DNA from 2 places in the Mesorhizobium sp. M0715 genome. Region 1 is predicted to be linked to the other one. Evidence: riboswitches for the same ligand, from Rfam matches in the RefSeq annotation. Region 1 holds a riboswitch; the other holds the start of a gene.
What was found. Region 1 has a riboswitch for S-adenosylmethionine ahead of NKI21_RS20625 (O-succinylhomoserine sulfhydrylase). Riboswitches for the same ligand answer to the same signal wherever they lie in the genome.
Positions count from the first base shown of each region.

Region 2: another riboswitch for S-adenosylmethionine. It lies ahead of metX (homoserine O-acetyltransferase MetX); the one in region 1 lies ahead of NKI21_RS20625 (O-succinylhomoserine sulfhydrylase).

Region 1 is NZ_JAMYPL010000018.1:10,896-18,455, forward strand. It holds gene NKI21_RS20625 (O-succinylhomoserine sulfhydrylase) at 1-963, opposite strand, end outside; SAM riboswitch at 1,021-1,098, opposite strand; gene NKI21_RS20630 (2'-deoxycytidine 5'-triphosphate deaminase) at 1,237-2,331, shown strand; gene NKI21_RS20635 (ABC transporter substrate-binding protein) at 2,429-3,199, shown strand; gene araD1 (AraD1 family protein) at 3,255-4,247, opposite strand; gene mmsB (multiple monosaccharide ABC transporter permease) at 4,547-5,833, opposite strand; gene mmsA (multiple monosaccharide ABC transporter ATP-binding protein) at 5,830-7,362, opposite strand; gene chvE (multiple monosaccharide ABC transporter substrate-binding protein) at 7,486-7,560, opposite strand, start outside.
Region 2 is NZ_JAMYPL010000021.1:93,849-101,408, reverse strand. It holds partial or broken gene NKI21_RS23265 (DUF1330 domain-containing protein) at 281-630, shown strand; gene NKI21_RS23260 (glycosyltransferase family 2 protein) at 661-1,668, opposite strand; gene NKI21_RS23255 (Stf0 family sulfotransferase) at 1,832-2,686, opposite strand; gene metW (methionine biosynthesis protein MetW) at 2,635-3,249, opposite strand; gene metX (homoserine O-acetyltransferase MetX) at 3,308-4,477, opposite strand; SAM riboswitch at 4,592-4,669, opposite strand; gene hisC (histidinol-phosphate transaminase) at 4,806-5,915, shown strand; gene NKI21_RS23235 (prephenate/arogenate dehydrogenase family protein) at 5,922-6,857, shown strand; gene NKI21_RS23230 (sugar kinase) at 6,865-7,560, opposite strand, start outside.

The DNA of each region.
Region 1 (7,560 bases):
CTGCTTGCCGCCCTTGACGTCCAGGCAGATCAGCGTCGAGCCGCCCGACATCTGCTTCTTGACGATATCGGCCTGCGGGTGGTCGGCGCGGCCGGGATAGATGACGCGGGCGATTTCCGGCCGTTCGGCCAGGAAATCCGCGATCCTGCCCGCGCTTTCCGTCTGCTGGCGCACGCGCAGCGGCAGTGTTTCCAGGCCTTTCAGCAGCGTCCAGGCGTTGAAGGGCGACAGGCTTGGGCCGGTATGGCGGAAATAATCGTGCAGGTTCTCGTCGATCCACTTCTTGTCCGACAGGATCACGCCGCCGAGACAGCGCCCCTGGCCGTCTATGTGCTTGGTCGCCGAATAGACGACGATATGGGCGCCGAGCTGCAAGGGCTTCTGCTGCAGGGGCGTGGCGAAGACATTGTCGACGATCAGCCTTGCGCCGATCGAATTGGCAAGCGAAGCGACAGCGGCGATATCGACCACTTCCAGCGTCGGATTGGTCGGGCTTTCCAGGAAGAACAGCTTGGTGTTCGGCTTGATCGCCTTTTCCCAATTGGCGATGTCGGTGCCGTCGACCAGCGTCGCCTCGATGCCGTATCTCGGCGCCAGCGTCTCGACCACCCAGCGGCAGGAGCCGAACAGCGCACGCGCCGCCACGATATGGTCGCCGGCCTTGGCGCTGCACAGAAGGGCGGCCGTCACCGCGGCCATGCCGGACGCGGTGGCGCGGGCGTCTTCGGCGCCTTCGAGCGCGCACATGCGTTTTTCGAACATGTCGACGGTCGGATTGGCGTAGCGCGAATAGATGAAGCCCGGTTCCTCACCCTTGAAACGGGCCTCGGCGGCCTGCGCCGTTTCGTAGACATAGCCCTGGGTGAGGTAGATCGCTTCCGACGTTTCGCCGAAACCGGAACGCAGTGTTCCGCTGTGCACGAGTGCCGTCTGAGGCTTCCAGTTGTGCTTCTTGGTGCTCATCGCTCTTCTTCCAGACACAAAAAAACCGGCCGCGAAAGTCGCAACCGGTCCATACGGCCTTGCGGCCCGACGGTCCTTTAGCGACTTGTTTAACGTGGCTGCAAGCCGACCGGCCAAATCACCACGGGATAACGACCCTTTAGACCCGCACCGCGCTTGCGTCAATTGCCGGCTTCATTAAGAGGTTTGTACCAAGCAGGTTCCGCAAAAGTGTTCCACGGTTTTGCGACAAGAACCTGCGACAAGAAAAACGTCTGACCTAGGAGTGGAGCCTTGCGGCAGACAGGCATTCTTCCCGATCAGGACATTTCAGCGCTGTTCCAGTCCGGCGCGCTGAAGTCGGCGCGTGCGCTCGACGCCGACCAGATCCAGCCGGCCAGCCTCGATCTCAGGCTCGGCGACAAGGCCTGGCGGGTGCGCGCCTCCTTTCTGCCCGGCCCCAACCACAAGGTTTCGGAAAAGCTCGACCGGCTGCAACTGCACGAGATCAATCTTGCCGAGGGCGCGGTGCTGGAGACCGGCTGCGTCTACATCGTGCCCTTGCTTGAAAGCCTGGCGCTGCCGGCGGACATTTCGGCCTCGGCCAATCCGAAGAGTTCGACCGGACGGCTCGACATCTTCACCCGCGTCATGACCGATCGCGGCCACGAGTTCGACAAGATCGCCGCCGGCTATCATGGCCCGCTCTTTCTGGAAGTCAGCCCGCGCACCTTCCCGATCGTCGTGCGCACCGGCTCGCGCCTGTCGCAAATCCGCTTCCGCACCGGCAATGCGCTGCTCTCGGAAGCCGAGCTGCACGACCTGCATCGCGCGCAGACGCTGGTCGCCACCGAGCCGCCGAATATTTCCGGCGGCGGCATCGCGCTGTCGATTGACCTCAACGGCGACCAAAACGGTCTGGTCGGCTATCGCGGCAAGCATCACACCGGCCTCGTCGATGTCGACAAGCGCGCGGCCCAGGAAGTCGTCGACTTCTGGGAGCCGATCCACAAGAGCGGCGCCGGCGAACTGGTGCTCGATCCCGACGAGTTCTACATCCTCGTCAGCCAGGAGGCGGTGCACGTACCGCCGCTCTACGCCGCCGAGATGACGCCCTTCGATCCGCTGGTCGGCGAGTTCCGCGTCCACTATGCCGGCTTCTTCGATCCGGGCTTTGGCCATTCCGCGTCTGGCGGCACGGGCAGCCGGGCGGTGCTGGAAGTGCGCAGCCACGAAGTGCCGTTCATTCTCGACCATGGTCAGATCGTCGGCCGGCTGGTCTACGAGCACATGCTGAAGCGGCCGCAGGCGCTCTACGGCACCGATCTCGGCTCCAACTATCAGGCGCAGGGCCTGAAGCTGTCCAAGCATTTCCGCGCCGCGCGCTGAGCGCCGCCGTCAGGCAAAATACTTGCCTGTACCGGCTCGCCATGCTTGGCTGCCTTGCTGGTCGTCAGGCTGCCGGCGTTCAAGGGGAACCAAGAAAATGCAGATTTCGAAATGGATCATATCGGTGGCAGGCGCTGCCATACTGGTGATGGCGGCCGGCTCGCCTTCGCAGGCGCAGGAGAAAATCAAGATCGGCACCGAGGGCGCCTATCCGCCGTTCAACACCATTACCGCTGACGGCAAGGTCGAAGGCTTCGACATCGACATCGCCAATGCGCTGTGCGCGCAGATGAAGGTCGAATGCGAAATCGTCACCCAGGACTGGGACGGCATCATTCCCGCTTTGCAGGCGAAGAAATTCGACGCCATCATCGCCTCGATGAGCATCACCGAGGAGCGCAAGAAGCAGGTCGCCTTCACCAACAAATATTATACGACACCGCTCGCCCTGGTGGCGCCGAAGGACAGCGACCTGACCTCGACCGAACCGGCGGCCCTTGCCGGCAAGACGGTCGGCGCCCAGGCTTCGACCACGCAGGCCGACTATGCCCAGAATGAATATGGCAAGGCGGGCGCGGAGGCCAAACTCTATCCGACCCAGGAAGAGGCGATCACCGACTTGACCAACGGCCGCCTTGACGCCGTGATCTCGGACAAGTTCGTGCTGATGGACTGGCTGAAGAAGGCAAGCGACGGCTGCTGCAAGCTGGTCGGCGACGTCAAGGGCACCGAAACGCAAGCCGGCATTGCCGTGCGCCTGGAAGACACGGCCCTGCGCGACAAGCTCAACGCGGCCATCGACGCGATCGTCGCCGACGGCACCTACAAGAAGATTCAGGCCAAGTATTTCGACTTCGATATTTATTGAAACGTCGAAGAGCGTCTCTTCCTTCTCCCACAAGGGGAGAAGGGAGGGTGCTACCTCAAAGCGCCTTCACAGCCACCTTCACGGGCAGCTCGATCTCCAGCGGGTTGCGCAGCGGCAGGCCGAAGTCCCCAGCCTCGATCTCGAACACATCGCCGGCCTCGGTCTTGATGCCGTCGGCGAAGGACAGCGTCGCCGTACCGAACATATGCACATGCACGTCGCCCGGCTGGCGGAAGGCCGCGTATTTGAAATGGTGATGCTCGAGATTGGCGATGGTGTGCGACATGTTCGCTTCACCGGACAGGAACGGCTTTTCCCATAGCACCTCGCTGTCGCGCACGATGCGCGAGGTGCCGCGGATATCGGGCGGCAGGTCGCCGATCAGGATTTCCGGACCGAACGAGGCGTTGCGCAGCTTGGAATGGGCGAGGAACAGATAGTTCACGCGCTCGGTGACGTGGTCGGAAAACTCGTTCGACAGCGTGAAGCCGACGCGGAAAGGTGCGCCGTCGTCGCCGATGACATAGATGCCGGCCACCTCGGGCTCTTCGCCGGCGTCCTTGGCAAAGGCCGGTGACAGGAGTGCGGCACCTGGCGCCACCGCCATCGTGCCGTTGCCCTTGTAGAACCATTCCGGCTGCACGCCGATCTGGCCGTTCGCGGGCTTGCCGCCCTCCAGCCCCATGCGGAACATCTTCATGGAATCGGTGAGCTGCTCCTCGCCGTCGGCGCTCAGCTTCTTGTGCATGGAATCGCGCGTCGCCGCCGAGCCGAGATGCGTCAGCCCGGTGCCCGTCAGGTGCAGATGCGCCGGATCGGGGTGGTTGATCGGCGACAGCAGCCGCCCCTTCTTGTAAGCGGCCTCGAGATCGACCGTCTCGCCAAGTCCTTTGCGTTCGATCAGCGCGACGAGGCCGACGCCGGTGCGGGCGGCCTCCATCGCCAGCGAATAGACGCTGCGGGCGCCATTGATGATCCGGGTCTTGCCGCCATTGCGGGCAACGACGCGGATGGTCTCGGCGTCGTCAAGGATCTGGGAGATCAGCATGATGAATCCTCTCTCATTTGCCTTGGCAGGGCTGCCAAAACGGCAGACCTTGCTCGGCGCGGCCGGACCTCGTCCATGCCACGGTTTAAATTCTCAGTTCGGATTGCGCTCGCGGGCCTGGTCCCTCAGGGACTTCTGTTACCGGGTTGCCGGCAGCGCCGCGATCGTATGCCTCCTGCTTGCCTCGACTAGAGCAGTTCACCGTCTCACGGAAACGGCGAACCGCTCTAACTCATTGTGGTGCAATTCCGGGCGGAAAACCGTTTCACACTTTTCCTTGGAATTGCTCTTAAGCCCGTTCAGGCCTTGTTCTTGTTGTAGACGTCGAAGATCACGGCACCGAGCAGCACCAGGCCTTTGACCACCTGCTGCCAGTCGACATTGACGCCCATGATCGACATGCCGTTGTTCATCACGCCCATGATGAAGCCGCCAACGACCGCACCGATGACCTGACCGACGCCGCCCATGGCCGAGGCGCCGCCGATGAAGACGGCGGCGATGACGTCGAGCTCGCTGCCGAGGCCCGCGGCCGGCACCGCCTGTCCCAGTCGCGCCGCGATGATCAGGCCGCCGAGCGCCGACAGCACGCCCATATTGATGAACACCATCAGCGTCAGCCGCTCGGTGTTGATGCCCGACAGCTGCGCGGCCTTGGAATTGCCGCCCATGGCGTAGATACGGCGGCCGATGGTCATGCGCTTGGTGACGAAGACGAACAGCGAGATCAGCACGCCCATGACGAGCAGCACCACCGGCAGGCCCCTGTAGCTGGCGAACTGGTAGACCAGGAACAGGGCCAGCGCGCTGCCGACCAGCGTCTTGACGACGAACAGGGCAAAGGGCTCGGCCTCATAGCCATGGCGTTCGCGCTTGCGGCGCGTCCTCACCCCGAAATAGGCATAGGCCAGCACGGCGATCAGGCCCAGCACGATCGTTGTCATGTGCAGCGTCAGGCCGCTGCCCATGATGGTCTTGCCGGCCGCGTTCACCGTCGGCGGGATCAGCGTCAGCGGGCCGATGACATCCGGGATGAAGCCGGAGCTGAGCGCCTTGAAGCCATCGGGTAGCGGCCCCACCGAGGATCCGCCGCCCAGCAGGGCCTGGCAGATGCCGCGGAAGATCAGCATGCCGGCCAGCGTGACGATGAAGCTCGGTATCCGGTGATAGGCGATCCAGTAGCCTTGCGCGGCGCCGATCGCGCCGCCCACGATCAGGCAGATGATCGACACCACCAGCGGATTGCTGAACGGGCCGAGCGGCCAGATGACCATCATCATCGCCGCCAGCGCGCCGATGAAGCCCGCCACCGATCCGACACTCAGGTCGATATGGCCGGAGACGATCACCAGCAGCATGCCCAGCGCCATCACGATGATGAACGAGTTCTGCTGCACCAGATTGCTCAGGTTCACCGGCTTGAACAGCGTTCCGTTCGTGGTGAACTGGAAGAACACCATGATGGCGATCAGCGCCAGGATCAGGCCGTACTCGCGCAGGTTCGTCGTCAGCGCCGAGACGGCGATGCGTGGGCGCTGCTCTTCGGCGACGTTGCCCTGCGGGGCGGGGGCGCTTTCGGTGCTCATGCTGCTTTTCCTTCTCCACGAACGATGGCACGCATTATTTTTTCCTGGCTTGCTTCCGCGGCGGGCATTTCGCCCACGATGCGCCCTTCGTTCATGACGTAGATGCGGTCGGTGATGCCGAGCAATTCCGGCATTTCCGACGAGATGACCACGATCGCCTTACCCTCCGAGGCGAGCCGCGCGATGATCGTATAGATTTCGTACTTGGCGCCGACATCGATGCCGCGTGTCGGCTCGTCGAGGATCAGCACGTCCGGGTCGGCGAACAGCCATTTCGACAGCACCACCTTCTGCTGGTTGCCGCCGGAGAGATTGCCGGTCATCTGATAGACGCTGGACGCGCGGATATTGGTCTTCTTGCGATAATCGTTGGCGACGGCGAGTTCGCGCATGTCGTCGATCACGCTGTGGCGCGACACGCCGCCGAGATTGGCCAACGTGATGTTGTGCTTGATATGGTCGATGAGGTTGAGACCGTAGGTCTTGCGGTCCTCTGTGACGTAGGCGATGCCGTGTTGGACCGCCTTGCTCACCGAGGATACGTCGACCGGCTTGCCCTTGAGCAGCACCTCGCCGGAGATGCGGCGGCCGTAGGAACGGCCGAACAGGCTCATGGCGAATTCGGTGCGTCCAGCGCCCATCAGCCCGGCAATACCCACCACTTCGCCCTTGCGCACGTTGATGTCGATGCCCTTGATCACCTGCCGCTCGGCATGGATCGGGTGATAGACCGACCAGTTCTTCACTTCGAACACGACCTCGCCGATATCAGGCTCGCGCGGCGGATAGCGGTCGTCGAGTGAGCGGCCGACCATCGAAGTGATGATGCGGTCTTCCGAGATGTCTTTCTTGGCCAGCGTCTCGATGGTGCGCCCGTCACGGATCACCGTCACCTTGTCGGCGACCCGGTTCACCTCGTTGAGCTTGTGCGAGATCAGGATCGAGGTCATGCCTTGCCGCTTGAATTCGAGCAAAAGGTCGAGCAGCGCCTGGCTGTCCTTCTCGCTCAGCGAAGCCGTCGGCTCGTCCAGGATCAGCAGCTTGACTTCCTTGCTCAGCGCCTTGGCGATTTCGACCAGCTGCTGCTTGCCGACGCCGATATTGGTGATCAGCGTCTTGGGGTCCTCCTTGAGGCCCACCTTCTTCAACAGCGCGCTGGTGCGCGCCTCGTTGGCATCCCAGTCGATGACGCCGAATTTGGCGTGTTCGTTGCCGAGGAAGATGTTTTCCGCGATCGACAGCATCGGCACCAGCGCAAGCTCCTGGTGGATGATGACGATGCCCTTGTGTTCGCTGTCATGGATGCCTTTGAACTGGCATTCCTGGCCTTGGAAGATGATCTGGCCGTCATAGGTGCCGGAGGGATAGACGCCCGACAGCACCTTCATCAGCGTCGACTTGCCGGCGCCGTTTTCGCCGACCACGGCATGGATCTCGCCTTCCTCGACGCTGAGATTGACGTTCGACAGCGCCTTCACGCCGGGAAACGTCTTGGTGATGTCGCGCATCTCCAAAATCGTCGAGGCCATGGGGACTACCGCTCCTTGAGAGCTCGGCAAACATTGCCGGCGAGGTCGGTGACAATACCGGGCTCGCTGGTGAACGAAAAGGGGCCCTGCGTTGCGCAGGACCCCCTGACTTTGTAACCGGGATTACTTCAGTTCGTCGGCCTTGATGTAGCCGGAGTCGACGACCAGCGCCTGGTAGTTCGACTTGTCGACCTCATG
Region 2 (7,560 bases), on a different contig from region 1:
TCTACACCGCATCACAGTCGGCGCGACGCTACAAAAAACGACTGCCCCTGTCACCCACCGTGCCGGTACTCAATCCGCGCGAGACAACGAATCCCCGCTGCTAGCGTTCCAATTGCAACAGCACCGCCGCACATAGCATTGCGAATCACCATGGAAGCAACCCATCATGACAGGTAGCATACATCTCATTACCTCAGACGTAATCGCTTAGCGCTCGGCGTTTGGTCAGATTGCCCATGCGAGGCCGGCAACTCGGCTTCGATGACAAGGGAGTCCAGTCATGGCCGCTTACGCCGTCGCCCATATGCGCCAAGCCGCAATGGGTCCGCAGATCGTCGAATATCTGCACAAGATCGATGCCACGCTGGAACCTTTCGGCGGCCGTTTTCTGGTTCATGGCGGCGATGTGGAGGTGATCGAGAACGACTGGCCTGGCCATCTGATCATCATAGAATTCCCGACAGGCAGCATGTGCGTGGCTGGTACAATTCGCCCGCCTACCGGGCGATACTGGCGCTGCGCACGGACAATTCGGAGGCGGATGTCGTGTTCGTCGACGGCGTCGAACATCCGCACAAGGCCACGGATGTTCTGGAACAATCGACGGGTCAAGGATCAATTGGACGCTGAACCGCGGTTCAAGGAAGGGCGGTAAAGCGTCTAGCTGTGCCCAACATAGTCGGGCACAGTTTCAATTTTGTCACGAACCATGCCAGTCGCAAAACTGAACTGGCCCCAAAACGCCAAACCATAAAATGCCTGACCGACAATCAGAGAAAAGGGAACCTGCCAAAGCGGCATCCCCGTTTCCCGGGCATGGCCTACGATCCGTCGTGTCGTGCGCCATGACATGGTGAGCCACCGGCTGAAAGACTTGACTATCCGTCGCGCGCGGCTCGGCGAATTGAGCGCAACGAACTTCCGGTCGGCGTCGCGACCTGTAACCAGGGCGCGCCAGTAAAAGAACCGCCAGCCCCGCGGCGAATAGTGATAAACGCGTGCGTCGACATTATGAATTTTGTGGCCCTCCCGCAGCAGTTCGCGCATCAGCAAAGTGCAGGAAACCTTGAAGCCGTTATGTTTTGGAAAAGGATGGCTGACGATCCACTCGCGTCGAAACGCTACATTGTTAGCGTTGATCGCTCGCTTCGAGGCAAATCGCCCGTCTCCACGGGCCATCGGGAAAAACCAGATCAACGCAAACGTTCTTGAAAAGAAATCGTCGTATGAGAGGTATGTATATCCGTTTGCGCAGATAACTTCAGAGTTTTCAAAGGGCTCAAGCAGTCCTGGTAGCCATCCTGGTTCCGCGACCACGTCGGAATCCATAAAGATGACGATATCTCCGTCCGATGCCAGCATGCCGTTGTTCTTCAGGTCGTAATATCGGCCGCCAGGGAAAGCCGTGAAGACGAGTTCGGCAACCTGACCGAGCTGCGGGGCCTCATTCGAAATCTCACGACGCAACGCATCCTCGTCCGACTCTGCTCCCCCGTGAGAAATAACGATCCTTGGTCGCACTAAACCGGTTGCTGAAACCGATGTGATTTCCCGAGCCAAGGCCTTCATCCCAACGCCGATCTCGTCCCAGTCGATCGATTTTGCATTCTCCATTTCGACGACGAGTGAATACGTTGGACGCTCTTGAGCCATATCTGAACCGATCAAGTTATTAGTGCCGATGTGGCTATAACGCTCTCGGCGGGCTGTCAAACCAGCGTGCAATAAGAATTTGTGCTCGTGATCGCCATGGACGGCGATGCGCTTTGATCAATAACATCGCATCTCTGGCGCCCCTGGATGCTTCGTGTTCTCGTACAATGCCGTTCGATCAGATCGAGAACCTTGAGCTCCTCTTTTTAAGAAAACCGCGACGGCAATTGTTGGCATGGAAGTTCGACGTGTCAGAATATTCCGCCAAGAACCGCTCTCTCCACTCCTCATTGATGGTGTCTCGTTGAATATCGAGGCCCGAATCGAGATCAGACCCGGGTTTCAAGACAAGCTTGGCGTCGACCAGAGATGCAGCCCTTTCAAGGCAGGTCCGTGGATGTTCAAGGAGTTCTTCGTATGTCAGTGATAGGAAGGACAATCCGTTTTTTGCAAACCAGACATCCCAGGCCAGATTTTCCAGGATGATTTTTTCAAGCGAGTCCGCGATTGCTTTGCCGTCGTAGCATGGTCTCTTCTGATCGGCCTCGGTAGAGCGGAACCGACCACTCTGACGAGCGCGGGTCCACGAAACTGCTTGACCAACGAGGTCCCCACGCGTCAACCGCATATAGCGCAGCTTTGGAAGGCTTGCGGGGAGATCCACGGTTTTGGCAACCTGTGAAAACTGGCTGGCAAACAGTTTGACCGCGTAAATCCCGGAGGGAGACCGCCCGTCCTTCAGTGCACGCAAAACCTGGGCACGGGGGTCGCGGGGATAGTTCGGCATTTCTAGAACACGGCGGCCCCCGAACCACTCGAGTGGGTTGCCAAGCCCGGTGGCTGCCATCAATCCGGCTAGGTGGTTGCTGCCGCTGCGCGGTGAGGTGCAGATGAGAATTCCGGCTTTCAACCCAGCCCGCATGTCCGGTGGGATTTCAACTGGCAGAGGGCGCCTACGAAAGAGATACATGGCGATCAATATTACCGTTTCAGCAAGAACACTGCCTGCTGGCCGAAGAAGTTCCAGAACCACCACGGCATCGACAGGCCGATCTTCTGCCCGGCAGCGTCGAGGGCGGTTGCCTTCTCGACTGTCGCGCCGAGTTCGTCGCACAGATTGACGAAATCGCGGATGGTGCAGAAGTGGATGTTGGGCGTGTCGTACCAGGAATAGGGCAGGTCCTTGGTCACCGGCATGCGGCCGTTGACGAACAGCGACAGGCGCACCCGCCAATGGCCGAAATTGGGGAAGGAGACGATGGCGCGGTTGCCGATCCTGAGCAGTTCGTCGAGCACCAGCTTCGGGTTGCGGGTGGCCTGCAGCGTCTGTGACAGGACGACGAAGTCAAAGCCCTTGTCGGGATAGAATTCGAGATCCTTGTCGGCATCGCCCTGGATGACCGAGAGGCCGCGCGCCACGCATTCGTTGACGCCGCGCTGCGACAGCTCGAGCCCACGGCCGTCGACCTGCTTGGTGTCCTGCAGCAATTCGAGCAGCGAGCCGTCGCCCGAGCCGACATCGAGCACGCGCGACTGTGGCGGGATGAGGTTGGCGACGACCTCGAGGTCGACGCGCTGGTCGCGGTTGACGCTCATGGCTTCGCCCCCTGCCTGGCGCACGATCCCGATCCGAAAAGCCTGCAATTTTTCGGGGTCATGCGCTGAGCCCTCTCGCCCGGGCCGCCGAGCCGATGAAGCCGTTTATGGCGGCAAACAGTTCCGGCTCGTCGAGCAGGAATGCGTCGTGGCCGCGGTCGGTTTCGATCTCGACGAAGGATACCGATGCGCCGGCGGCGTTGAGCGCATGCACGATCGAGCGGCTCTCCTCGGTCGGAAACAGCCAGTCCGAGGTGAAAGACACCAGGCAGAAGCGGGTTTTCGTTCCGGCGAAGGCATCGGCCAACCGGCCGCCATGGTCGGCGGCAAGGTCGAAATAGTCCATCGACCGCGTCATGTAGAGGTAGGAATTGGCGTCGAAGCGATCGACGAAGGTCATGCCCTGGTGGCGCAGATAGCTTTCGATCTGGAAGTCGGCGTCGAAGCCGAAGGTCAGCGCCTCGCGATCCTGCAGATTGCGGCCGAACTTGCGGTGCAGGGCGGCTTCCGACAGGTAAGTGATGTGGGCGGCCATGCGCGCCACCGCCAGGCCTTTTTCCGGGCGTTTGCCGTGCTCGAAATATTTGCCGCCATGCCAGTCCGGATCGGCCATGACAGCCTGGCGGCCAACCTCATGAAAGGCGATGTTCTGCGAGGAATGGCGCGCGCCGGTGGCGATCGGCAGCGCCGAGAAGACCCGCTCCGGATAGCTCGATGCCCATTCCAGCACCTGCATGCCGCCCATAGAGCCGCCGAGCACGCAGAACAGCTTTTCGATGCCGAAATGGTCGATCAGCATCTGCTGCGCCCGCACCATGTCGCGAATGGTGATGATGGGCAGGTCGAGCCCATAGGGCTTGCCGGTGGCGGGATTGGTCGAGGCCGGACCGGTGGACCCAAGGCAACCGCCGATGACGTTGGAGCAGATGACGAAGAAGCGATTGGTGTCGATGATCTTGCCGGGGCCGATCAGCACTTCCCACCAGCCAGGCTTGCCGGTCACCGGATTGGTGCTGGCGACGTGCTGGTCTCCGGTCAGTGCATGGCAGACGAGGATGGCGTTGGAGCGGGCATCGTTCAGCGTGCCGTAGGTCTGGTAGGCGATCTGGAACGGTGACAGCAGCGTGCCGGCGTCCAGCTTGAGCGGCTTGTCGGATCCAAAACGCAAAACCGGGCTCGACGGTTGGTCGACCTCGTTGTTGGTTTTGCGGGCACGCAGAACGGCCATGACATCCATCTCACACTTTGAGCCCACGCATCGCGCTTGTCGAAAGTCGATGCCGATCCGGGTGTCCGGCCGGCGCGGACAACAAAAAACCGGCATTGCGGTCGCAAAGCCGGTTACAGGATGCAAACGGCCCTTTAGCAAGTTGTTTAACGTGGCTGCAAGCCGACCGGCCAAATCACCACGGAAGTTCGCACCCCTTCTAGGGCTGTGGCGCGCCGGCGTCAACGACCAGCCTTGGGCGGTGGCTGTCGCCTCTCGACATTGCAGGCCACGGCTTGTATTTCCGCTGCGGCTTCCCTCAGGAAGCGTTCTCGACGGATTTTGCGACATGAGCCAGACACCGGACCAGGCACGTCCAACCCCGCGCGCGGGCATCATGGACATAGACGCCTATGTGCCGGGCAAGAGCACGGCGCCCGCGGGCGTCGCCAAGGTTCACAAGCTGTCCTCGAACGAGAATCCGCTAGGGCCCTCGCCGAAAGCGATCGAAGCCGCGCGCGAGATTGCCGGAAAGCTCGACGTCTATCCAGATGGCACCGCCAGGCGGCTGCGCGAAGCGATCGCCGAGGTGCATGGTCTCAACCCGCAGAACATCATTTGCTCCAACGGCTCCGACGAGATCCTCGGCCTGCTGGCGCAGACTTATCTGGCGCCCGGCGACGAGGCTGTCATCACCGAACACGCCTTCATGGTCTACAAGATCTACATCCAGTCGGCAGGTGCCGTTCCGGTGACGATCAAGGAAAGAGACGAGCGCGCCGATATCGACGCCATCCTCGCAGCCGTCACGCCGCGCACCAAGATCGTGTTCCTGGCCAATCCCAACAATCCGACCGGCACCTATGTGCCTTTCCAGGAGGTGCGCCGCCTGCATGGCGGCCTGCCCAGGCACGTGCTTCTGGTGCTAGACGCGGCCTATGCCGAATATGTCCGCCGCAACGACTATGAGGCCGGCATCGAGCTGGTCGGTGCTGCCCAGAACGTGGTGATGACCCGTACCTTCTCCAAGATCGGCCTCGGCGGAGCGCGGATCGGCTGGATGTATGCGCCGATGCATATCGTCGACGCCATCAACCGCGTGCGGGGTCCCTTCAACGTCAATGCGACGGCGATCGAGGCCGGTATCGCAGCCATCCGCGACCGCGCCCATGTCGAGCGCAGCGTGGCGCACAACGAGACCTGGCTGGCCTGGCTGAGCGAGGAATTCACAAAGCTCGGGCTGCGGGTAACGCCGAGCGTCGGCAATTTCGTCCTCGTTCATTTTCCTGACGATCAGAAGCATTCGGCGGCGGCGGCGGACGACTATCTGACGGCGCGCGGCTATATATTGCGGCGCGTTTCGGGCTATGGCTTTCCCAACGCGTTGCGCATGACCGTCGGCACCGAAGAAGCCAATCGCGGCGTTGTCGCCGCTCTCACGACATTTCTGAAAAGCTAGAACGCCATGACATCACCGATGTTTGAAAAGATCGCGCTGGTCGGCATCGGCCTGATCGGCTCGTCGCTGGCCCGCGTCATCCGCCGCGAGGGGCTGGCCCGTCACGTGGCCATATCAACGCGCAGTGCGGCGACGCTGGCGCGAGCCGAGGAACTCGGGCTCGGCGATAGCTATACCACCGATGCGAAAGAGGCGGTCCGCGATGCCGACCTAGTCGTCATTTCGGTGCCGGTCGGCTCATCCGGCGCGGTGGCCGAGGAAATCGCGCCGGCGCTGAAGAAGGGCGCGATCCTCACCGATGTCGGCTCGACCAAGGCGTCTGTCATCGCGCAGATGCAGCCTTATGTCCCTGAAGGCGTCCATTTCATTCCCGGCCACCCGCTGGCGGGCACGGAAAAATCCGGCCCCGACGCCGGCTTCGCCGACCTGTTCGACAATCGCTGGTGCATCTTCACGCCGCTGCCCGATACCGACGCGGACGCGCTGGAGCGGCTGTCGGAGTTCTGGCGCCGCTGCGGCGCCAACATCGATACCATGGACCCGCAGCATCACGACATGACGCTGGCCATCGTCTCGCACCTGCCGCACATCATCGCCTACAACATCGTCGGCACCGCCGACGATCTGCAGTCGGTGACCAAGTCCGAAGTGATCAAATATTCGGCTTCCGGCTTCCGCGACTTCACGCGTCTTGCCGCTTCCGATCCGACCATGTGGCGGGATGTGTGCCTGCACAACAAGGACGCCATCCTCGAAATGCTGGCGCGGTTCTCGGAAGATCTGGCGTCCCTGCAACGCGCGATCCGCTGGGGGGACGGCGAAAAACTCTTCGACCTGTTCACCCGCACCCGCGCTGTGCGCCGCTCGATCATCGAGGCCGGCCAGGACATCGACGTGCCCGATTTCGGTCGCCAGGCCGTCGAGCATCCCGCGAAGGGCTAAGTCAGTTTCAGGCTGGCCAGGTCTGCGCAACCATGGCCAGCGTCTCGGCCCGGTTCGGCGCACCAAGCCTGCCGCCGAAGCGCAGGCATTTGAGCGCGGCGGCCGCACTGGCAAAGCGCAAAGCCTGCTCGACCGGCATGGCTTCCGCCAGCCCGACGGCGAAGGCGCCGTGAAAGACATCGCCGGCGGCCAATGTGTCGATCGCCTTGATCTTCGGTGCCGCGACATGGCGCACGCAGCCTGCGCGACGGTCGTGCCACCAACTGCCCGCCGCGCCGCCTGTCACTGCGACAAAAGCGTCGGTGCGGCTGGCGAGATCGGCGCAAGCCGTTTCCGGATCGAGCGCCTGGCCGCAGACAATGCGCGCCGCCGTTTCCGAAGCGACGATGTGCGTGGCGAGCGGCAACAGCTGTTCCAGGATCTGCAACGGTGCGGTATCGGCATCGAGGATTGCCGGCCGGCCGAGGGCGCGCGCCGCTCTCAGGGCAAGGGCTGCCGCACCTGGCCAGCGGACATCGACCAGTACGGCGTCGAATGCCGTGAGGTCGGCGACCGGCAAGGCTTCGGGATCGGCCTGGGCAAGCCCGTCATAGAACGGCACGATGATGCGCTCGCCATACGCGTCGACCAGGATCGAGGCCAGCGCCGAGCGGGCGCCTCTGACGCGGCGCACAAAGGTGCAATCGACGCCTTCGGCCTTGAT